DNA from 4 places in the Streptomyces sp. NPDC091282 genome. Region 3 is predicted to be linked to each of the others. Evidence: riboswitches for the same ligand, from Rfam matches in the RefSeq annotation. Region 3 holds a riboswitch; each other region holds the start of a gene.

Region 1 (5,456 bases), on a different contig from region 3:
ATCGCCTCCGCGCGGTCGCCGATACCGCGCTTGGGCACGTTGAGGATCCGGCGCAGCGGGACGGAGTCCTCCGGGTTGGCCAGCACCCGCAGGTAGGCCAGGACGTCCCGGACCTCCTTGCGCTCGTAGAAGCGGACGCCGCCGACGACCTTGTAGGGCAGGCCGACCCGGATGAAGATCTCCTCGAAGACACGGGACTGGGCGTTGGTGCGGTAGAAGACGGCGACGTCGCCGGCCTTCGCCTCGCCCGCGTCGGTCAGACGGTCTATCTCCTCGGCGACGAACTGGGCCTCGTCGTGCTCGGTGTCGGCGACGTAACCGGTGATCTGCGCGCCCGCGCCCGCGTTGGTCCACAGATTCTTCGGGCGGCGGGACTCGTTGCGCTCGATGACCGCGTTGGCGGCGGAGAGGATCGTCTGGGTGGAGCGGTAGTTCTGCTCCAGGAGGATCGTCGTCGCGTTCGGGTAGTCCTCCTCGAACTGGAGGATGTTGCGGATCGTCGCGCCCCGGAAGGCGTAGATCGACTGGTCGGCGTCGCCGACGACGCACAGCTCGGCGGGCGGCAGGTCGTGCTCGGCGGGTGGTACGTCCTCGGCGTGGCCGCCGGTGCCGACCAGCTCGCGCACGAGCGCGTACTGGGCGTGGTTGGTGTCCTGGTACTCGTCGACCAGGACGTGCCGGAAGCGGCGGCGGTAGTGCTCGGCGACGTCCGGGAAGGCCCGCAGCAGGTTGACCGTCGTCATGATCAGGTCGTCGAAGTCGAGGGCGTTCGCCTCGCGCAGCCGCGACTGGTAGAGCGCGTAGGCCTGGGCGAGGGTCTTCTCGAAGCCGTCGGTGGCCTGCGCGGCGAAGTCCTCCTCGTCGATCAGCTCGTTCTTGAGGTTGCTGATCTTGGCGCTGAAGGACTTGGGCGGGAAGCGCTTGGGGTCGAGGTCCAGGTCGCGGCAGACCAGGGCCATCAGGCGCTTGGAGTCGGCAGCGTCGTAGATCGAGAAGGAGGAGGTGAAGCCGAGCTTCTTGCTCTCCCTGCGCAGGATCCGCACGCACGCGCTGTGGAAGGTCATGACCCACATCGCGTTCGCGCGCGGGCCGACGAGGTGCTCGACGCGCTCCTTCATCTCGCCCGCGGCCTTGTTGGTGAAGGTGATCGCGAGGATCTGGCCGGGGTGCACCTGCCGGGCGCCCAGCAGGTGCGCGATGCGGTGGGTGAGCACGCGCGTCTTGCCGGAACCGGCACCGGCCACGATGAGCAGCGGGGTGCCGGCGTGCACGACGGCGGCCCGCTGGTTCTCGTTCAGCCCCTCCAGGAGGGTGGCCGGGTCCTGGGCGGGGCGGGCGGCGCCGTCGCGGTAGTAGGCGTCCCGGTCCGGGGGCGCGTCGAACCGCCCGCCGAACAGATCGTCCGGAATCGGCTCCGGTACGTGCTCGTCCTCGGGCGGCGGGGGTTCCTCCTCGTGGCCGCGCGGGGGCTGGAGGCTCGCCAGGAAGCTGTCGTCAAAGAGGCTGCTCATCGCTCTCCGAGTCTAGGGCGCCCCACTGACAACCGGTCCCCACCCCGCAAACTCGCCCCCGTCACCCACCAGAACCGGCCGCTCACGATCAGCGATGACGCACCGTGAGCGGAGGCGCGCCCGCCGGGCGGCGGGACGGGCCGGTCGACTCCTGCGGACACGTCGCGCCATATCCGGACGAATGCACCGATCTCTTGAGCCACCGAGGCCAAGGTCACGAAAATGTATCGGGCATATCGCACATCAACCTTCACACAGAGCACACGAGTTGGCTAGCGTGCGGGCAGGCCGTACGACCCCCACCGGCGAACGTCGCCGGGCCGCACGGCCTCCGCCGAGTCCAGGGTGCCGCCGCGCATCCGGAGCCGGGGACCCACCGAACCCGGGGTGAATCGGTCCCGACTTCCCTCCGGGGAGCGGACCGTAGGGCAACCCTTCCGAGTCATCCGCCCGAACCCGACAGCTAACCCGGTAGGCGGAGCACGGAAGGAGTCGCCCCCGTTGGCGTCGCACCGCAAGTCGCGTCCGTCCGCAACGCGCGTAGCAGGCATACGCACCCCCGCCCTGGCCACCGCCGCCCTCACCTCCGTGGCCCTGCTCTCCCAGACGGCCAACGCCGCGCCCTCCGAGGACGGCAAGCCCAGCCTGGAGGAGGTCGAGAAGAAGGTCGACGCCCTCTACCGGCAGGCGGAGTCGGCGACCGAGAAGTACAACGCGGCCAAGGAGAGGACGGGCAAGCAGCGCAAGCAGGTCGACACCCTGCTCGACGACGTCGCCCAGCGCACGGACCGGCTGAACAAGGCGCGTGAGGAGCTGGGTTCGTTCGCCGCGGCCCAGTACCGGACGGGGGCCAGCGCGCCCGACACGTCGACCTTCCTGCTCGCGGACACCCCGCAGGACTACTTCGACCAGACGCAGCTGATGAACCGGCTGACCTCGCGCCAGAAGGGCGCGGTCGACGACTACGCCACCCAGCAGTCCGCGACCATGGCGAAGCGGCAGGAGGCCGCCAAGAGCCTGGAGACCCTCACCGAGACCCAGGACGACCTGAAGACCGCCAAGAGCACCGTCCAGGCGAAGCTGGCGTCCGCGCGGGAGCTGCTGTCACAGCTGAACGCCCAGGAGAAGGCGCGGCTGGCGGAGATCGAGAAGAAGCAGCGGGCAGCGGCGGCGGCCAAGGCGGCGGAGCTGGCGAAGCAGCAGGCGGCGGCCGAGCGGAAGGACGCCCCGCCGTCGTCCGCGCCGTCCTCGGGCGGCTCCTCCTCGTCCTCCGGCTCCGCCTACGGGACGAAGGCCGCCAAGGCGATCGCCTTCGCCCGCGCGCAGATCGGCAAGCCGTACGTCTGGGGCGCCACCGGCCCCGGCTCCTACGACTGCTCCGGCCTGTCCCAGGCCGCCTGGAAGGCCGCGGGCGTCTCGCTGCCGCGCACCACGTACGACCAGGTGAACGCCGGCACCACCGTCTCCCTCGCCGACGCCCGCCCCGGCGACCTGGTCTTCTTCTACGACGACGTCACCCACGTCGGCATCTACATCGGCGACGGCATGATGATCCACGCCCCGAAGCCCGGCGCCTACGTCCGGGAGGAGTCGATCTACTACGGCGGCGAGTCGATCATCCACAGCGTGGTACGCCCGGCCTGAACCGGGCGGACCCGCGCCTTTCGCACCGCACGCGCGCGTGCCCCGTTCGCACGGCGGCCGGGGCCGCGCCCGGGCCGGCTTCCCCGGACGTCCCCCGGATCACGTCCACAGCACGGCGATGAAGATGTTCGCCATGGTCAGCAGGCCGACCGCGCCGAACGCGCCCTTCTCCACCTTCTCCTCGTCCCGCTTCACGTAGACGAGCCCGAGGATCACGATCAGCAGCGCGAGCTTCACACCGATCTTGACGGTGTTGACGTGGTGGTCGTCGGCCTCGTTGAGACCGACCAGGATCACGCCCGTGGCGAGCATGGTGAACGCGCCGTGCAGCATTCCGGGGACGAACCGGGCCGTGCCCTGGCCCATCGCCTTCATCTGGGTGAGGAAGCCGCCGAGGAGCGCGGCGATGCCGATGATGTGCAGGCCGACGAAGAGATGGATGAGTACGCCCATGGCTCCGGAGCCTAACCAGCCGCCCCCGGAGCACCGCTCACCGGCCCCTGTCCGGGCGCCTTCTCCTGTCCGGACACCGGCTTTCCGCGACATCCGCTCCGGCACCCGGCATCGCATATATGCGCCATAGCAGCCCGCGCACCCCGGCCGCCCCGGAACCGGCGCTTCGGTCATCCCGCCCCGTGAAGCCGACGGCTCCGGACCGGAATTCCGGTCACATACCGTCAGGTAACGATCCGGTCACACCAATTCCGTGCATCACGTTACCGACCCGACACACTCCGTCCTAGCGTCCTCCCCCAGGTGACCGACTCCCCACCGCCGCCCGGGCCAGGGGCGGCAGTCGGACACCACCGCCGAGAAAGTCCGGCGGCGGCCCGTTCCCCTGTGCGGGCCGCCGCCGGACGCGTACACCGCGGTCGCACACACGCTCCCCCGGCCTGTGTACGGACGGTCCGGCGGCCTACGAAAGGACGTGAGCAGTCCAGGTGGCAGCGCACCGCAAGCCCCGACAGCGCTCGCTCGGCGGCAACACGGCCCGCACGGCCGTCACCCTCGCCCTGGCGGGCGCGGCCACCGCGACGGGCTTCGAAGGGACCGGCAACGCCGAGCCGCAACTGACACCGGCGCAGGTGAAGGCCAAGGTGGACCAGCTGTACCAGCAGGCCGAGACGGCCACCGAGAAGTACGACGGGGCGAAGGAGAAGGCCGACACGGCCCAGCGGCGGATCAAGGCGCTCCAGGACCAGACCGCCCGCAAGCAGGAGAATCTCAACTCCGCGCGGGACGCGCTCGGTCTGGCCGCGGCCGCGCAGTACCGCGACGGCGGTATCGACCCGGCGTGGCAGCTGGCGCTCTCCAGCGATCCCGACCGGTACCTGGACAACGCCGCGTTCGCCGAACGGGCCGGCGCCGCTCAGGCCGGCGCGGTCACACGGGTGCGCCGGCAGCTGCGGGAGATCGAGCAACTGCGCGGCGCGGCACACGTGGAGCTGGCCTCGCTGCGCTCCCGGCAGGCCGAGCTGGAACGGCAGAGGACCACCATCACCGGCAAACTCGCCGAGGCCCGGCGGCTGCTGGACCGGCTCTCGCCGCAGCAGCAGGCGGTGGTCACCGCGGACGGCTCGCCCGCGCGCGCCTCCCGCTCGGCCTCCGACGGCCGCGCCGCGCTCGCCTCGGCCACCGCCCCGGCGACCGCCTCCGACTCCCGGGCCGCGGCCGCCGTGGCGTACGCCTACTCCAAGCTCGGCAGCCCCTACGTCTGGGGCGCGACCGGCCCGAACGCCTTCGACTGCTCAGGACTCGCCCAGGCCGCCTACCGCTCCGCCGGTGTCTCCCTCCCCCGCACCACCTACGCCCAGATCAACGCAGGCCGCCGGGTGTCCCGCTCCGAACTCCAGCCGGGCGACCTGGTGTTCTTCTACTCGGGCATCAGCCACGTCGGCATCTACATCGGCAACGGCCAGATGATCCACGCGCCCAACCCCTCGGCGCCGGTGCGGATCGCCCCGGTCGACGAGATGCCGTTCGCGGGGGCGACGCGGGTGGTGTGAGGGCGGACCGCGTCAGACCAGCCGACGGGCCGTCGCCCAGCGGGTCAGCTCGTGCCGGTTGGACAGCTGCAGCTTGCGCAGGACCGCCGACACATGGGACTCGACCGTCTTGACGGAGATGAACAGCTGCTTGGCGATCTCCTTGTAGGCGTAGCCGCGGGCGATCAGGCGCAGCACCTCGCGCTCGCGCTGGGTGAGACGGTCGAGGTCCTCGTCGACCGGCGGGGCGTCGGTGGAGGCGAAGGCGTCCAGGACGAACCCGGCCAGGCGCGGGGAGAAGACCGCGTCGCCCTCC
Region 2 (5,456 bases), on a different contig from region 3:
CGTTGCCGCAGCACTGTCCGTGGGCGGCCTCGCCGTGCCCGGCACGCCTTCCGCCGGCACGGCCTCGCCGTACCCGGCAGGCGCGCTTTTCACCGGGGGCGCCGGATTTCCCGCTCGGAGATCAGGTTCCGCGCCGGGCGCACGGAATTACAGGCAGGGCGCACTTCATTACGCGCCTGGGCACATCAAAGGCGCGCCCACGAAATTCCGGACGCGCACGAAATAAGGACGGCAGAGCCCGGCAGCGGGCGCCGGAAATACTGCTCCACCGAATAACATCTCTTTGTATACGGTGCCCGTGTTAATGCCGCGGGCCCGACATGTTTACGGGATGTTGCGAAGTCCTCACACCACCGGCCCGGTCCAGGCCGCCGGGAAAGCGCAGCCGGTGGGAGACGCCGGACCGCTCGGTGTGCAGCGCGGTGATCGCCCGCGCGCGCTCGCCGTCGCCGCGGGTCACCGCGTCCACGATGGCGCCGTGCTCGGCCCAGGACTCGACGGGATCGGGCGCGGCGTCGACCACGTACATCCAGGCGATCTTGTGCCGCAGCTGGGTGAGCGCCGAGGTCAGGGCCTGGCTGCCGGTGGCCTGGGCGAGCGTCTCGTGGAACCAGCCGCCCAGGGACCGCAGGTCCTCGCTGCCGCCCCGGCGGGCCCGCTCCTGACCCAGCCTGACCAGGCCGCGCAGGACCTTGAGGTGGGCCTCGGTACGGCGCTGGGCGGCCCGCAGGGCGCCGAGCGGCTCCAGGAGCAGACGCATCTCCAGCAGGTCGGCGGCCTCCTGCTCGCTCGGTTCCGCCACGCACGCGCCCGCGTGCCGGCGCGTCACCACGAACCCCTCGGCCTCCAAGGTGCGCAGGGCCTCGCGGACGGGGACGCGCGAGACGCCGTAGCGACGGGCCAGGAGTTCCTCGGTGAGCCGGCTGCCGCGCTCGTGGACGCCCGCGACGATGTCGTCCCGGATCGCCGTGCATACCGAGTGCGCCGGAATACGCATGTCCGACCTCCGCCTTAATCCCCGTGAAACGCCGTCGAGTGGCGCCCGTTCCGTGACTCTATTGCAATGAGCGGGAATTTCCGACGGCGGCCCTGAATCCATGCATATTTTTTGGACACCGGACCCACGAAAACGACGAAAGCCCCGGCTCGGCGGCCGGGGCTTCGGAGACTGTCGTCGGAACGCGTCAGACGTTCACACCGTGCTTGCGGAGGTAGGCGACCGGGTCGATGTCCGAGCCGTACTCCGGGGTCGTCCGGGCCTCGAAGTGGAGGTGGGGTCCGGTCACGTTGCCGGTCGCGCCGGAGAGGGCGATCCGCTCGCCGGGGGTGACCTTCTGGCCCACCGAGACGCCGATCGACGACAGGTGACCGTACTGGGTGTACATGCCGTCGGCCATCTTGATGACGATCTGGTTGCCGTACGAGCCGCCCCAGCCGGTGGAGACCACCGTGCCGGTGCCGACCGCGTGCACCTCCGTGCCGGAGGCGGCGTGGAAGTCGATGCCGGTGTGGGCGCCGGAGGACCACAGCGAGCCGCCGGTCTTGTAGCCGGTGGAGACGTACGAGTCGGATATCGGCACGACGAAGGCGTTGAGACGCTTGCGCTCGGCCTCCCGTGCCGCGCGCGCCTTCGCCTCGCGCTCCTTCTCGGCCTTCGCCGCGGCCTTCTTGCGCGCGGCCTCCTCGGCCGCCTTGCGCTCGGCGGCGGCCGTCTGCGCGGCGGCCTGGGCGTCGATCCGGTCGGCGACCGAGTCGCTGACCGTGATCACCGGAGTGAGGCCGGTCTGCTCGACGGAGTTCTCCGCGGCGAGCGCCGGGGCCGCCGAGACGGTGCCGATGACACCTGTGGTGGTGAGGGCCGCGATGCCGGCGGCCTGCGCGGTGGTGCGCTTCACCCGGCCGGGACGACGGTGCTTCCCGGAGGCGCACATGAACGCCATGTAGAGGCTGGTCCTTTCCTTCCCTCTCGCCTACCGGGTTAGCTGACGGGTTCGGAGCAGGAAGGTCTCCTACGGGCCCCCTCGCGGCTCGCGCGGGCGCCCGATTCACCCCAGGGACTGCATGGGTCCCCGGCTCCCCTGGCTCGCGCCGTACGGGGACTCGGCGATGACTGTCCGGTGCCGCGGGCGCGGCGCAGTTCGGCGGACAGCCCGGAAGAACCTACGAGGGCGTTCTCGCAATCCTCAAACGGATCAGGGTTTTTGTCGCGTATCCCACAGGGCAGACAGGCAACCTCCGCATCAATACGGACATTTCAGAGCCCTGGTGACCGGTGGGTCACCAGGGCTCCGGACGCGCGTGCCGTCACTCGGCGGCGACGACCGTCACTTCGCCGATGCCGAGGGCCTCGACGGGCTCCTTGATCTGGGCCGCGTCGCCGACCAGGACGGTCACCAGGTGGTCGCCGGGGAAGGCGTTCACGACGGCCGCGGTGGCCTCCACGGTGCCGGTGGCGGCCAGTTGCCGGTAGAGCGTGGCCTGGAAGTCGTCGGGCAGGTGCTGCTCGACCTGGTCGGCCAGGGTGCCGGCGACGGCCGCGGCCGTCTCGTACTTGAGCGGCGCCACGCCGACCAGGTTCTGCACGGCGACGTCCCGCTCGGCGTCCGTGAGGCCCCCGGAGGCGAGGGTGCGCAGCACCGTCCACAGGTCCTGGAGCGCCGGACCGGTGTTCGGGGTGTCCACGGAGCCGCTGATGGCGAGCATCGAGGCACCGCTGCCGTCGGGAGCCGACCGCAGCACCTGGCCGAAGGCGCGGACGCCGTAGGTGTAGCCCTTCTCCTCGCGCAGGACGCGGTCCAGGCGGGAGGTGAGGGTGCCGCCGAGGCAGTAGGTGCCGAGCACCTGGGCGGGCCAGACGCGGTCGTGCCGGTCGGCGCCGACGCGGCCGATGAGCAGCTGCGTCTGGACGGCGCCGGGACGGTCCACGATGACGACGCGGCCGGTGTCGTCGGCGGTGACCGCGGGCACCGGGCGGGGCTCGGCGGCGGTGCCGCGCCAGGCGCCCAGGGTCTCGCCGAGCAGGTCGTCCAGGTCGATGCCGGTCAGGTCGCCGACGACGACCGCGGTGGCCGTGGCGGGCCGTACGTGCCGGTCGTAGAAGCCGCGCACGGCGGCCGCGTCGATCTTCTCGACGGTGTCCTCGGTGCCCTGGCGCGGCCGGGACATCCGCGCGGTCGCCGGGAACAGCTCCTTGTAGAGCTGCTTGGCGGCCCGGCGGCTGGGGTTGGCCAGCTCGTGCGGGATCTCGTCGAGGCGGTTGCGGACCAGCCGCTCGACCTCGCTGTCGGCGAAGGCGGGTGCCCTCAGCGCGTCGGAGAGCAGCCCGAGCCCCTTGCCCAGGCGGGAGGCGGGTACCTCCAGGCTGAGCCGGACACCGGGGTGGTCGGCGTGCGCGTCCAGGGTGGCGCCGGCCCGCTCCAGTTCGGCGGCGTACTCCTCGGCGGAGTGCTTGTCGGTGCCCTCGGAGAAGGCGCGCGCCATGATCGTGGCGACGCCGTCCAGGCCGGTCGGCTCGGCGTCCAGGGGGGCGTCCAGGAGCACCTCCACGGCGACGACCTGCTGGCCGGGGCGGTGGCAGCGCAGCACGGTCAGCCCGTTGTCCAGGGTGGAGCGCTCGGGGGCGGGGAAGGCCCACGGCCGCGCCTCGCCCGGCTGGGGCTGCGGATGGAAGTCCATGGTGGCGAGCTCGGTCACTTGGCCGTCTCCTCGTTGTTGTCGCCGGCTTCGACCGTGGCCTCGGCCTCGGGGTCCTCGGGAACGTCGGCGTCCTCGACGGTCTCCGGGGACTTGGGCTCGTAGACGAGCACCGCGCGGTTGTCGGGGCGCAGGCGCGCCGCGGCGACCTCCCGGACCTCCTCCGGGGTCACCGCGAGGACACGCTGGACGGCCGTCAGGGCGAGCTGCGGGTCGCCGAACAGCACGGCGAAGCGGCACAGTTCGTCCGCGCGGCCCGCGACCGTGCCGAGCCGGTCCAGCCACTCGCGCTCCAGCTGGGCCTGGGCGCGCTCCATCTCCTCGGGCGTCGGGCCCTCCTGGGCGAAGCGGGCCAGCTCCTCGTCGATGGCGGCCTCGATGACCGGGACCTCGACGTCGCCCGAGGTCTTCACGTCCAGCCAGCCCAGGGAGGGCGCGCCGGCCAGGCGCAGCAGGCCGAAGCCGGCGGCGACGGCCGTACGGTCGCGCCGGACGAGCCGGTTGTACAGGCGGGAGGACTCGCCGCCGCCGAGGACGGTCAGGGCCAGGTCGGCCGCGTCGGACGCGCGCGTGCCGTCCTCCGGGAGCCGGTAGGCGGCCATCAACGCGCGCGCGGGCACCTCCTCCACGACGACCTCGCGCAGCTGCTCGCCCATGACCTCGGGGAGCGAGCCGTCGCGCGGGGCGGGCTTGCCGTCGTGGGCCTCGATGGAGCCGAAGTACTTCTCGATCCAGGCGAGGGTCTCCTGGGGGTCGATGTCGCCGACCACCGAGAGCACGGCGTTGTTGGGCGCGTAGTAGGTGCGGAAGAACGCCCGCGCGTCCTCCAGGGTGGCCGCGTCCAGGTCCGCCATCGAGCCGATCGGCGTGTGGTGGTAGGGGTGGCCCTCCGGGTAGGCGAGCGCGGTGAGCTTCTCGAAGGCGGTGCCGTAGGGGACGTTGTCGTAGCGCTGGCGGCGCTCGTTCTTGACGACGTCGCGCTGGTTCTCCATCGACTCGTCGTCCAGGGCGGCGAGCAGCGAGCCCATGCGGTCGGCCTCCAGCCAGAGGGCGAGCTCCAGCTGGTGGGCGGGCATGGTCTCGAAGTAGTTGGTGCGCTCGAAGCTGGTGGTGCCGTTGAGCGAGCCGCCGGCGCCCTGGACTAGCTCGAAGTGCCCGTTGCCCTGCACCTGGGCGGAGCCCTGGAACATCAAGTGCTCGAAAAGGTGAGCCAGACCGGTACGTCCCTTGACTTCGTGCCGGGAACCGACGTCGTACCAGAGGCAGACCGCCGCGACCGGGGTCAGGTGGTCCTCGGAGAGCACCACGCGCAGACCGTTGGCCAAGCGGTGCTCGGTCGCTGTCAGGCCTCCGGAGCCTGTCTCGGCCGTGGTCGTGTGACCCATGGGCATGTACGTCCCTTCACTCGCGTCACTCACTCGCGGACGCCGTCTCGGACCGCGGTTCTTCTGCCAGTCCTGCCACTGTATGCAAGCGCGCGGGGACCGGGCGAAGTTCCCGCACCACGTACGCCCACAGCGGATCGCGTAGCCTGCGTCCGACTCGCCCGCGCACGCCACCGAGGCACCGGGGCGGGCCGCGGAGACCGGGTCCTGGCCCGGCCTGTCAGTACCGCGGTCCACAATGGTCAGCGTCAGATCCCGTTCACGCATGAGCAAGGAGCCGGCAGCGATGGCCCGCCGCAGCACGAAGACCCCGCCGCCCGACGACTCGTACGAGGAGAGGATCCTCGACATCGACGTCGTGGACGAGATGCGCGGCTC
Region 3 (5,456 bases):
GTACACCACGGACGAGGGCGCGGCGCGGATCCGCGGCCTCGGTGTCGCCGCCGACGTCGTCTCCCTCGGCACCGCGCTCGACTGGCCCGCGCTGCTGCGGGACCTGTACGAGGCGCGCGGGGTCGGCCGGCTGATGGTCGAGGGCGGCGGCACCGTCCACACCCAGCTCCTCCAGCAGGGCCTCGCCGACGAACTGCAGCTGGTCCTGGCGCCCCTCTTCGTCGGCGACCCGAAGGCGCCGCGCCTGTTCGGGCCCGGCGGATACCAGGCGGGACGGCTGCGGCTCGTGGAGAGCCGCCGTATCGAGGACGTCGTCCTGATGCGGTACGAGCCCACCGCGCCCGGCGCGGGCGGGTCGGTGTCCGCCGCCGACCGGCACTGGCTGCGGATCGCCTGCGAACTGGCGGCCGACTGCCCGCCCTCGCGGACCGCGTTCAGCGTCGGCGCCGTGGTGGTCGCGGCCGACGGCACGGAACTGGCCCGCGGCCACTCGCGCGAGGCCGGCGACCCCGTCGTGCACGCGGAGGAGGCGGCCCTGGCCAAGATCCCCGCGGACGACCCGCGGCTGGCCACCGCCACCGTCTACACCAGCCTCGAACCCTGCACCCGCCGCGCCTCCCGGCCGCATCCCTGCGCCGAGCTGATCCTGCGGGCCGGGGTGCGGCGGGTGGTGACGGCGTGGCGCGAACCGGACACCTTCGTCGAGGCGGCCGACGGGACGGGAGCGCTGCGTGAGGCGGGGGTGGCGGTGCTGGTGCTCGGCGCGTACGAGGACCTGGCGAAGGCCCCCAACGGCCACCTGCTGAGCTGACCGCGTTCAACCGATGTGACTCGCCCTCTTCCGATGGCGTATGCTGGTTTCACCGACGCGGGGTGGAGCAGCTCGGTAGCTCGCTGGGCTCATAACCCAGAGGTCGCAGGTTCAAATCCTGTCCCCGCTACTGAAGGCCCAGGGCCGGAATTCCGAACAGGGATTCCGGCCCTGAGTCGTGTCCGGCCCGGACCGGCGTCCACCGGCACGTGTCCGTCGTCACATCCGCCCGCGCTCATCCGCCCGGCCCACACCGCTCGCCGCCCTCCGCTCGCAGCCGCAAATCTGGACGGACACGCAGGGGGATCCCGGAACAGAGGAGAGTCGTACCGTGGGCTTCGGAGAGGCGCCGGAGGACGGGTCCGTGACCGTCCGCACCCTGGCCCGCCTGCTGCCCGCCCTGCTGATCGTCGGCGGTGTCTTCTACGACGCCCTCACCCCGGTCGCCTTCACGGCCGTGCCGTTCTTCACGGCCGCCCCGCTGGTCGCCGCTCCCCTCTCCTCCCTGCGCACCACGGTCCTGACCGGCCTGGCCTCCTTCCTCGCCGTCTACGCCGTGCACGCGCGCTTCGGCTACGTGCCCGACGCGGACGCCGTCACCGAGCTGACCACCGTGGCCACCGTCTCCGCCCTCGCCGCCGGCATCAACCGGGTCGTGCGCCGCGGCGACCAGCGGCTGGCCTCCGCCCGCGAGGTCGCCGAGGCCGCCCAGCGCGCGGTGCTGCCCGAGCCCGCCGAACGGATCGGCGGCTTCGAGATCGCCGCCCGCTACGAGGCGGCCCAGGAGGGCACTCTCGTCGGCGGTGACCTGTACGCCGTCCAGGACACCCCGTACGGGGTGCGGCTGGTCGTCGGCGACGTCCGCGGCAAGGGGATGGGCGCGGTCGCCGCCGTCGCGGTGGTGCTCGGCGCGTTCCGGGAGGCCGCCGAGCAGGAGGCCTCGCTGGAGGCGGTGGCGGGGAGGCTGGAACGGGCGCTGGCCCGCGAGGGCGTCCGGCGCGGCGGCGTCGACACGTTCGAGGGGTTCACCACCGCCGTGCTCGCCGAACTCCCGCACGGCGAGGGCACGGTCCGGGTCGTCAACCGGGGCCATCCGCCGCCGCTGCTGCTGCACGCCGACGGCACGGTGCGCCCGGTCGAGGTGTCCGAGGCCGCGCTGCCGCTGGGGATGGGCGAGCTGGGCGCCTGGCCGGACCGGGCCGCCGAGCGGCCGTTCCCGGGCGGGGCCGCGTTGCTGCTGCACACCGACGGCCTCTCCGAGGCCCGGGACGCGCACGGCCGGTTCTTCGACCCGGAGCGGCGGCTGGCCGGCCGGGCCGGCACCGCCCCGGGGGCGCTGCTGGCCCGTCTCGCGGCCGAGGTGCGCCGGCACACCGGCGGCCGGATGGCGGACGACATGGCGCTGCTGGTGGTGCGGCGCACCTGAGCGCCCGTCCAGGGGGATGTCACCCTCGGTGTGCGGACGGAAGCCCTCCGCATAACATCTGAGTCACCATCAAAACGCGCGTGACTCCTGTGCCGCGCAGAACGCACGGCCAACTCGACCGTTTTTGACCGTTCGTGGCAGGTAAGTCCTTGCTTTGAAAGCTTAATGATCAAGGAGAACGGCTTGGAATCTGCCAGCCGCGTCTATTAACGTTCGATAACGCAGCGCGGTCGTCCCAGCCGTCACCCGCGACGGCTCCGTGCGCACGCGCCGAATCCCGCAAGGGAACCGGGGAACCACCTACTTGGGGTGAATCGCACGTATGTCGCCGGGTACGAAACGGCCGGTATACGCGCGTAGGAGACCTTCCTGCTCCGAACCCGTCAGCTAACCCGGTAGGCAGCGGAAGGAAAGGAGTGCGCCCGCGTGGCGTCCAACCGGCCTGCTCCGACAGCCCCGTTCGTGCCCAGCCAGCGTCAGCCCGAGGCCTACGGCTACGGCGGCCTGCGCACCGACGAGGGCCCCTGGGAGGAGTGGAACCCCACCGAGGAGTCCCTCGCCCCGGTACGCGGCCGGCACCGCGTCTCCAAGCAGCGCGGCGGCGGACTCGCCCGCAGCTCCACGGTCCTCGGCGTCGGTGTCATCGCCGCCGTCGGCGCGGGCGGCATGGCCAGCGCCAACACCGGCAAGCCGCCGGTCTCCATCTCGCTGCCCGACCTGCCGTCCTCCGTCGACTCCCTGCTCGGCGACGGCGCCGGCCACCAGGCCACCCAGACCGCGCTCAGCAGCGTCACCACGGCGACCGCCACCGACGCGGACTCCTCCTCCGACGCCGGTGAGGCACTGCGCAGCCGGATCATCGCCCAGGCCGAGCAGCAGCAGACCCAGATCGACGTCCGGGCCACCGCCAAGGCCGTGGCCGCCGCCGACAAGGCGGTCTCCGACGCCGAGGCCAAGGCGGAGAAGGCCGCGGCCACCCAGGCCGCGGACGCCAAGGAGAAGGCGCAGGCCGCCGAGAAGGCGCAGGCCGAGCAGAAGCGGCTCGCCGCGCTGGCCAAGCAGTACACGCTGCCGGTCGTCTCGTACACGATCACCGGCACCTTCGGGCAGGCCGGCTCCATGTGGGCCTCCGGGTACCACACCGGCCTCGACTTCGCCGCTCCCACCGGCACCCTGATCAAGGCCGTGCACAGCGGCACCGTCACGGAGGCCGGCTGGGCCGGTTCCTACGGCTACCGCACGATCCTCACCCTCGACGACGGCACCGAGCTGTGGTTCTGCCACCAGTCCTCGATCGGCGTCAAGGTCGGCCAGAAGGTCGCCACCGGCGACGTCATCGGCCGGGTCGGCGCCACCGGCAACGTCACCGGCCCGCACCTCCACCTGGAGGTCCACCCCGGCGGCCAGGCCACCGGCATCGACCCGATGACCTGGCTGCGCGGCAAGGGCCTCAACCCCTGACCGACCCCACTGATCCCCGGCGGCCCTGACGACACCCCCCCGACGTCAGGGCTGCCGGTCCGGTGTGTCCCGGGCCGGGCCGGGGCCTTCCGCTTTTACGAGAACTTCGCGTTGCGGCGGCATCGGTCCGCAGGCGGCCGGTGTTGAACTGGGACATGACCCCTTCTTCCGCTTCTCCCGCATCCGGCTCCCTCCGCAAGCTCGGCGCCTCCGATCTGGAGGTGTTCCCGCTCTGCCTGGGCGGCAACGTCTTCGGCTGGACCGCCGACGAGACCGCCTCCTTCGCCGTCCTCGACGCGTACACCGACGCGGGCGGCAACTTCGTGGACACCGCCGACGCGTACACGGCCTGGATCGAGGGCCACCAGGGCGGTGAGTCCGAGACCGTCATCGGCAAGTGGGTCAAGGAACGCGGCAACCGCGCCGACGTCGTCATCGCGACGAAGGTCAGCCAGCACCCCGAGTACCCCGGCCTGTCCGGCGCGAACATCAAGGCCGCCGCGGACGCGTCCCTGCGCCGCCTGGGCACCGACTACATCGACCTGTACTACACGCACTTCGACCAGCCCGAGATCCCGGTCGAGGAGATCATCGGCGCCCTGGACGAGCTGGTGCGGGCCGGCAAGGTCCGGCACATCGCCGCCTCCAACATCACCGCGGAGCGGCTCCAGGAGTCGCTGGACTTCTCCGACCGCGAGGGCCTGGCCCGGTACGTCGCCCTCCAGCCCCACTACAACCTGGTCTCCCGCGACACCTACGAGGGCGCCCTGCAGGAGCTGGCCTCCCGCACGGGCCTGGCCGCGGTCCCGTACTTCGCGCTCGCCGCGGGCTTCCTCACCGGCAAGTACCGCCCCGGCGCGGCGGTGGACAGCGCCCGCGCGGGCCGCGCCGCCCAGTACCTGGAGACCGAGCGGGGCCCGAAGGTCCTGGCCGCCCTCGACGAGATCGCCGAGGCCCACTCCGCCGCGGTCCCCACGGTCGCCCTGGCCTGGCTCGCGGCCCAGCCCACCGTCACCGCCCCGATCGCCTCGGCCCGCTCGCTGGAGCAGCTGCCGGCCCTGCTGGCCGTCGCCGGCCTGGAGCTGACCGAGCAGGAACTCAACCGGCTCACGGCCGCCTCCGCGTGAGGTTCGTGAGGCCCTAGCCGCTGTACGGGTTGTTCGGCGCGTACGAGCCGCCGTACGGGTTGTGGGGCGCGTACGGCGCCGGGGCCCCGTACCAGCCGGGTGCGCCACCGGCCGGGGGCGGGTAGGCCCCGTACCCCGGCCGGCCGTTCGGGGCCGCGGCGCGGGCCGCGTAGTCCAGGGCCGGACGGACCAGCTCGCGCCGGTCCCACAGCGCCGTGAGCAGCTGCCGCTCCCGCACCGTGAAGTCGGCGTCCGCCCGGCCCCGCCGTCCCCGGCGGCGGAGCAGGGCGAGCGTCGTCGCGTCCGCCTCGTAGGCGGCCACCGCACGGCCGGCCGGCTTGCCGAAGTGGTAGGCGGCGTACTCCCGGGCCATCTGCCGCGCCCGCATCGAGCCCAGCACGAACGGCTCGGCCGGTCCCATCCAGCCGGCGTACACGTACGCGGGCAGTTCCTCCCGGACGGTCCGCAGCTCCCGCTGCCGGGTCCAGACCGCCAGCCAGGTCAGCAGCCCGAACACCGGCACCATGAACATGCCGTACACGGCGAAGAACCCGTACTGCCCGAACGACGACGAGCCGTTCCACAGCGCGTGCATGCCCATCGCGAGCAGCAGCCCGGCCACCGGGGCGAG
Region 4 (5,456 bases), on a different contig from region 3:
ACATGGCCGTTGTAGGTGGCGATCTTGCCGCGCAGATGCTTGAGGACCGGCACCCCGCGGGTGTCGAAGCCGGTGGTCACCAGGACCGTCCCGACGGCCTCGGTGAGCCGGGCCACGGCCCGCTCGAACCGCTCGGCCACCTCGTCGGGGTCGGTGCCGGGGCGGATGATGTCGTTGCCGCCCGCGCTGAAGGAAACCAGGTCCGGGGCGAGTTCCACGGCCCTGGGCAACTGCTCCGCCACGATCTGGTCGAGCAGCCTCCCGCGCACCGCGAGGTTGGTGTAGTCGAAATCGCCCTCGGGCCGCCGGTCCGACAGCAGGACCGCGAACCGGTCCGCCCAGCCGACGAACGCCCCGTCGGGGCCGGGGTCGCCGACGCCTTCGGTGAAGCTGTCCCCCACCGCCACGTACGACCCGATCACTGATGCCTTGTCACTCTTCGAATCGTCTGCCACGTCGGGTCATGATTCACCTCGGACTGTGACCTACGCGACCGTAATAAAGGGTTGACGACCGGTGAGATAAGACACTTGTAAATAGTCGACCAAGCCAGGAATAAGCCTCTGAGCAGGGGCGTTGAAGCGTCGATCGCCCGAAGGCCGGACCCGGGGATCAGGGGTCCGGCCTTCGGAGTGCGTGGCGCCTCGCAGGTGTCGACGGGTCAGCCGACGGTGACGCCCTTCGAGCGGAGGTAGGCGACCGGGTCGAGGTCGGAACCGTAGTCGGGGGTGGTCCGGATCTCGAAGTGGAGGTGCGGGCCTGTGACGTTGCCGGTGGCGCCGGAGAGGCCTATCTGCTGACCCTCGGTCACGGTCTGGCCGACCGAGACGGAGAGCGCGGAGAGGTGGCCGTACTGCGCGTAGTGGCCGTCGGCGAGCCGGATGACGACCTGGTTGCCGTAGGCGCCGCCCCAGCCGGCCGTGACCACCGTGCCCTCGCCGACGGCCTTGACCGGGGTGCCGGTCGGGACGACGAAGTCGACCCCGGTGTGGTAGCCGCTGGACCACATGCTGCCGGCGACGTGGTAGCGGGTGCCGAGGGTGCCGCCGGTCACCGGGAGGGTGAAGCCGGAGACGGCCGTCGCGGAGTTGTCCGAGGAGGAGCCCGGGTCCGAGGACGGTGCGGCGGGGGTGTCGGACCGGGTGGGCGCCGGAGCGTCCGGCCGGGAGTCCCGGCTCGGGCGGTCGGGCGCGGCGTGGCGGCCGCCGAGCGTGAGTTCGAGACCGGGGTGGATCAGCGAGGGGTTGGCGCCGACCGCCTGCCGGTTGTCGGCGTAGAGCCGCTGCCAGCCGCCGGCCACGTCGTGCTCGTCGGCGATCTTCGCGAGGCAGTCGCCGGAGACCACGGTGTAGACGCGGTGCGTGGAATTCCCGGTGCCGGAATTCTGGGCGGCGGATTTCCGCGCGGCCGTCTTCGCGACGGTCGGAATCGACTGCGCGGCCTTTTCGGAAACGGTCTGCGTGGTGGCCGCGTGGGCGCCGGTGGCACCCATGAGCGGCAGGGCCAGCGCGGCGCCGCCGGTTCCGGCGACGGCCATCGAGCGCGTGAGGCGCGGGGACTTGGGACGGCGGTGCTTACCCTTCGCGGGCATGACGCATTCCTCTCCGGCGCCTGCGAGGTGAGCTGTCGGGTTCGGGCTGGAGCTGCCCGGCCACGCGGGAAGACGTGGCTACACCCCTAGCCGTCCCGGGAACCGGAACAGGCGGTCATACCTGGTGGGTCCCCCGCTCCTGCCGGGCACGGGTGAGTGTGTGTGGGGACTCCGGTCGGCGGCAGGATTCGGCGTTCCGTCCGGATGCGTGGTGAACGTAAGCGAGCAGGAGGGACGTGAACAAGAGCCCGGTTCCGTCCGTCCTGGTTTCACTTGATCCGTTATGGGAATTCCCGGTCACTCTCCGTGAATTCCCGGCTTTCGCGCACCCTCAATCCCCGGGAAAGCCACCGGAATTACGTGAGCATGACGCACGACGGACGGTCACGAATATGACGCTCCTCACGCACGTCCCGCCACGTCCGTCTATTCCATAACTAGTACGAACGAAGGCGCCACTTCGGACATAAGACTCAGATCCGGCGCAACCTGACAACCGTCGCATCCAGGTCGCCGCGCAGTTCCGTGCGCAACCCGTGGTGCAACAGCACGGCGCCGCGGAGTATTTCGCCCGTCTCCCGGTCCTCGTACGAGGCCGCCGGGTCGAGCCCCTGGAGCCGCAGGGCCGGCATCGGCTCGCCGTAGCTCTGGGCCTGGAGCCAGGCGAGCACCACGGTCTCGTCGCCCAGGGTGTACTGCACCGCGCTGAGCCCGCCGGCCGGCGGCCGCAGCCGGAACTGGTCGCCGCGCTGCACCAGGGGCCGGATGTCCTTGTAGAGCTCCACCCAGCGGGCGGCCTCCGCCAGCTCGTCCTCGGTCCACCGCGAGAGGTCGCCGCCGATGCCGAGGGCGCCCGCCATGGAGCTGACGAAGCGGAAGCGCAGGCTGCTGACCCGGCCGTTGAGCTGGTGGTTCGGGCTGTCGGTCACCCAGGCCGACATCACCCGGGCCGGATGGATCTGGCTGAAGCCGTGCTGGATGGCGAGCCGGTCCAGCGGGTCGGTGTTGTCGGAGGTCCACACCTCGTCGGTGCGGCTCATGATGCCGAGGTCGATCCGGCCGCCGCCGCCCGAGCAGGACTCGATGGCCACGTCCGGGTGGGCCGCCCGGATCCGGTCGATCAGGGCGTACAGCCCGCGGACGTGGTCGACCCACAGCCGCTGCGGGTACGGCTCGCCGGGCCAGCCCGCGTCCGTGAAGCAGCGGTTGAAGTCCCACTTCACGTAGTCGATCGGAGCGCTGGACAGCAGGGTGTCCAGCTGCTCCCACAGGTACTCCCGGACGTCCTCGCGGGCGAGGTTGAGGACGAGCTGATTGCGCAGTTCCGTGCGCCTGCGTCCCTGCTGGAACTGCACCCAGTCGGGGTGCGCGCGGTACAGGTCGCTGTCCGCGTTGACCATCTCGGGCTCGACCCAGATGCCGAACTGCATGCCGAGGGCGTGCACGTGGTCCGCGAGGGGCTTCAGGCCCTCGGGGAAGCGGTCCGGGTTGGGCGTCCAGTCACCGAGGCCCGCGCGGTCGCTGGTCCGGGCGCCGAACCAGCCGTCGTCGACCACGAACAGCTCGACGCCGATCGCGGCGGCCCGCCGGGCGAGGACGGCCTGCTGCTCCTCGGAGATGTCGAAGGTGGTGGCCTCCCAGGAGTTGAACAGCACCGGCCGGTCCCGCTCGGCGTCCGGGATGACGTACGCGCGCTGGTAGGCGTGCCAGGCACGGCTCGCGCCGCCGAAACCGCCCTCGCTCCACAGGCCCGCGAAGACCGGGCTGGTGTACGACTCGCCCTCGGCCAGCATGAGCAGGCCCGAGTCGTCGTAGCCGGCGCCGCCGGTGATCTGCACGCGCGCGTCGGGCAGTTGGGCGACGGCGATCCGCCAGGAGCCGGACCAGCCCAGCGCGCAGCCCCAGACCTCGCCGCGCTCCTCGGTGGCGTCGGTGTCGAGGGCGACCCAGGGCAGGTGCTGGTGGCCGGTGTGGCCGCGGCGGCTGCCGATCACCTTCTCGCCGTAGGTGAGCGGGGCGCGGGTGAGGCGGGACTCGGCGGCCCACCGGCCGTGCAGCTGGGACAGGCGCCAGCCCTCGCGGTCCGGGAGCGTCCAGGCGGCCGGGTCGGCCCGCAGCAGCTCCAGGGGCGCGTGAGCCCGGTTGTCGACGGTGACCCAGCGTTCGACGACGTCGCCGCGCATCCGGTAGTGCAGGGTGAGGAGGATCCCCGCGTCCTTGAACCGCAGCCGCAGTCCGTCACCGTCCGCGCCGGTGCCCTCGTCCGTCTCGTACGACTCGAAGGTCCACTCGGTGCCGCGGCGCTCCTCGGTGCGCACGGACAGCGCGGGGCGGACGAACCGCGGGCCGCCCTCGACGGGGTACTCCTCGCGGCCGTCCAGCGGGGACTCGAAGGGCCAGTAGCCGGGCAGCGCCCGGGTGCTGAGCTGCTCGGCGTCGGCGAGCCCGATCCTCGGGCCCCAGTGCAGGTGGAGCAGCTCGTCGTCCTCCGTGAGGTGCAGCGCGTAGCTGCTGCCCGGGCCCGACAGGAGCCAGGTACGACCGTTGTCCGCGATGTCCACCACGAGAAACCTCACACAGGTGCCAACAGATCCGCTCAAGCACCAACATCATCAAGGGCGCGGGGCCCCGGAGGCAACGGCTGTGGACAACTCATTGCCCGCGGAAACCGATGTCGTATGGTCGATCCAGTGCCCGTCGGCGAGCAGCGCCGACGGGACCGGCCGGGAGGAGCCCCCGTGACGCAGCAGGTCCCGTCGACCGAGCCCGAGCTGGCCGGGGTACGCAACTTCCGCGACGTGGGCGGCCTGCCGACCGTGGACGGGCGCCGGGTCCGGCACGGCGTGCTCTTCCGCAGCGGGCACCTGGCGCACGCGACGGAGCAGGACGCGCAGTTCCTGGCCTCCCTCGGCCTGCACACGATCTTCGACTTCCGCAACGCGGCCGACCAGAAGCTGGAGGGCCCGGACGTCGAGCTGCCCGGCGTCCGGAATCTGAACCTGCCGCTGACCGACCCGGCGCACGGCGCCGAGTTCTGGACGATGGTCCGCGAGGGCGACACCGAGCAGCTGCGCGGACTCCTCGGAGACGGCAAGGCCGCGCACCGGATGGTCACCTCGTACCGCACGATCGTCAGGGACCGCACCGAGGAGCACTCCCGCGTGCTGCACGACCTCGCCGAGGACAGCGTCCCGGCGCTGATGCACTGCGCGGCCGGCAAGGACCGGGCCGGCGTCTCGATAGCCGTGACCCTCCTCGCGCTCGGCGTGGAGCGGGACGCGATCCTCGCCGACTACCTGGAGTCCAACGCCAAGCACCGCCGCTACAAGGTGCGGCGCAGCGGCGGCGGGGACAGCGCCTACAGCCCCGAGGTGATGGAGCTGCTGAGCCCGCTCTTCGACGCCCGCGCGGAGTACCTGACGGCGGCCTTCGAGAGCATCGACGAGACGTGGGGCGACGTCGACACCTACCTGGAGCAGGGTCTCGAGCTCGCCCCGCCGACCCGCGAGCGGCTGCGCGCACGCCTCCTCGACTGAGGCCGGGCGGTCACCGGAGCGCTCAGCCCTTGCCGCCCACGGCGAACAGCAGGTAGAGGAAGGCGGCGAAGACGTGGCCGACGGCGATGTAGATGATGAGCCGGACCCACAGGGCCCGGGGGAACTTCTCCTCGATGTTGCTCACGGCAGCTCTCCGGTGATCGGCCCCAGGCACAGCGCGGCCAGGGGACTCTGCAGCAGGGTGTGGACGAACAGGAGCTCGACGCCGTCGTGGTCCTCGGCGGCGAGCCGGTGCGGGGTGAGCGAGTCGAAATGGGCGCTGTCCCCGGCGGCGAGGACATGGCTGGTGTCACCGAGGCGCAGCCGGA

The links. Region 3 has a riboswitch for cyclic di-AMP ahead of ACIQOE_RS23320 (M23 family metallopeptidase). Riboswitches for the same ligand answer to the same signal wherever they lie in the genome.
Positions count from the first base shown of each region.
Region 1: linked by a shared signal. The riboswitch ahead of ACIQOE_RS15475 (NlpC/P60 family protein) and the one ahead of ACIQOE_RS23320 (M23 family metallopeptidase) in region 3 are both predicted to bind cyclic di-AMP.
Region 2: linked by a shared signal. The riboswitch ahead of ACIQOE_RS13190 (M23 family metallopeptidase) and the one ahead of ACIQOE_RS23320 (M23 family metallopeptidase) in region 3 are both predicted to bind cyclic di-AMP.
Region 4: linked by a shared signal. The riboswitch ahead of ACIQOE_RS09915 (peptidoglycan DD-metalloendopeptidase family protein) and the one ahead of ACIQOE_RS23320 (M23 family metallopeptidase) in region 3 are both predicted to bind cyclic di-AMP.

Region 1 covers NZ_JBIVUX010000003.1:355,046-360,501, reverse strand. The annotation lists gene pcrA (DNA helicase PcrA) at 1-1,511, opposite strand, end outside; cyclic di-AMP (ydaO/yuaA leader) riboswitch at 1,834-2,004, shown strand; gene ACIQOE_RS15475 (NlpC/P60 family protein) at 2,013-3,155, shown strand; gene ACIQOE_RS15470 (hypothetical protein) at 3,255-3,608, opposite strand; gene ACIQOE_RS15465 (NlpC/P60 family protein) at 4,097-5,161, shown strand; gene ACIQOE_RS15460 (response regulator transcription factor) at 5,174-5,456, opposite strand, start outside.
Region 2 covers NZ_JBIVUX010000002.1:1,399,331-1,404,786, forward strand. The annotation lists gene ACIQOE_RS13185 (GntR family transcriptional regulator) at 302-997, opposite strand; gene ACIQOE_RS13190 (M23 family metallopeptidase) at 1,185-1,940, opposite strand; cyclic di-AMP (ydaO/yuaA leader) riboswitch at 1,953-2,116, opposite strand; gene ACIQOE_RS13195 (M16 family metallopeptidase) at 2,305-3,693, opposite strand; gene ACIQOE_RS13200 (pitrilysin family protein) at 3,690-5,084, opposite strand; gene ACIQOE_RS13205 (DNA topoisomerase IV subunit A) at 5,365-5,456, shown strand, end outside.
Region 3 covers NZ_JBIVUX010000005.1:19,622-25,077, reverse strand. The annotation lists gene ACIQOE_RS23335 (dihydrofolate reductase family protein) at 1-811, shown strand, start outside; tRNA gene ACIQOE_RS23330 (tRNA-Met) at 868-941, shown strand; gene ACIQOE_RS23325 (PP2C family protein-serine/threonine phosphatase) at 1,143-2,237, shown strand; cyclic di-AMP (ydaO/yuaA leader) riboswitch at 2,496-2,656, shown strand; gene ACIQOE_RS23320 (M23 family metallopeptidase) at 2,664-3,698, shown strand; gene ACIQOE_RS23315 (aldo/keto reductase) at 3,854-4,825, shown strand; gene ACIQOE_RS23310 (PrsW family intramembrane metalloprotease) at 4,839-5,456, opposite strand, start outside.
Region 4 covers NZ_JBIVUX010000002.1:618,087-623,542, forward strand. The annotation lists gene ACIQOE_RS09910 (SGNH/GDSL hydrolase family protein) at 1-422, opposite strand, end outside; gene ACIQOE_RS09915 (peptidoglycan DD-metalloendopeptidase family protein) at 662-1,591, opposite strand; cyclic di-AMP (ydaO/yuaA leader) riboswitch at 1,596-1,756, opposite strand; gene ACIQOE_RS09920 (alpha-galactosidase) at 2,065-4,155, opposite strand; gene ACIQOE_RS09925 (tyrosine-protein phosphatase) at 4,330-5,127, shown strand; gene ACIQOE_RS09930 (DUF6126 family protein) at 5,150-5,272, opposite strand; gene ACIQOE_RS09935 (XRE family transcriptional regulator) at 5,269-5,456, opposite strand, start outside.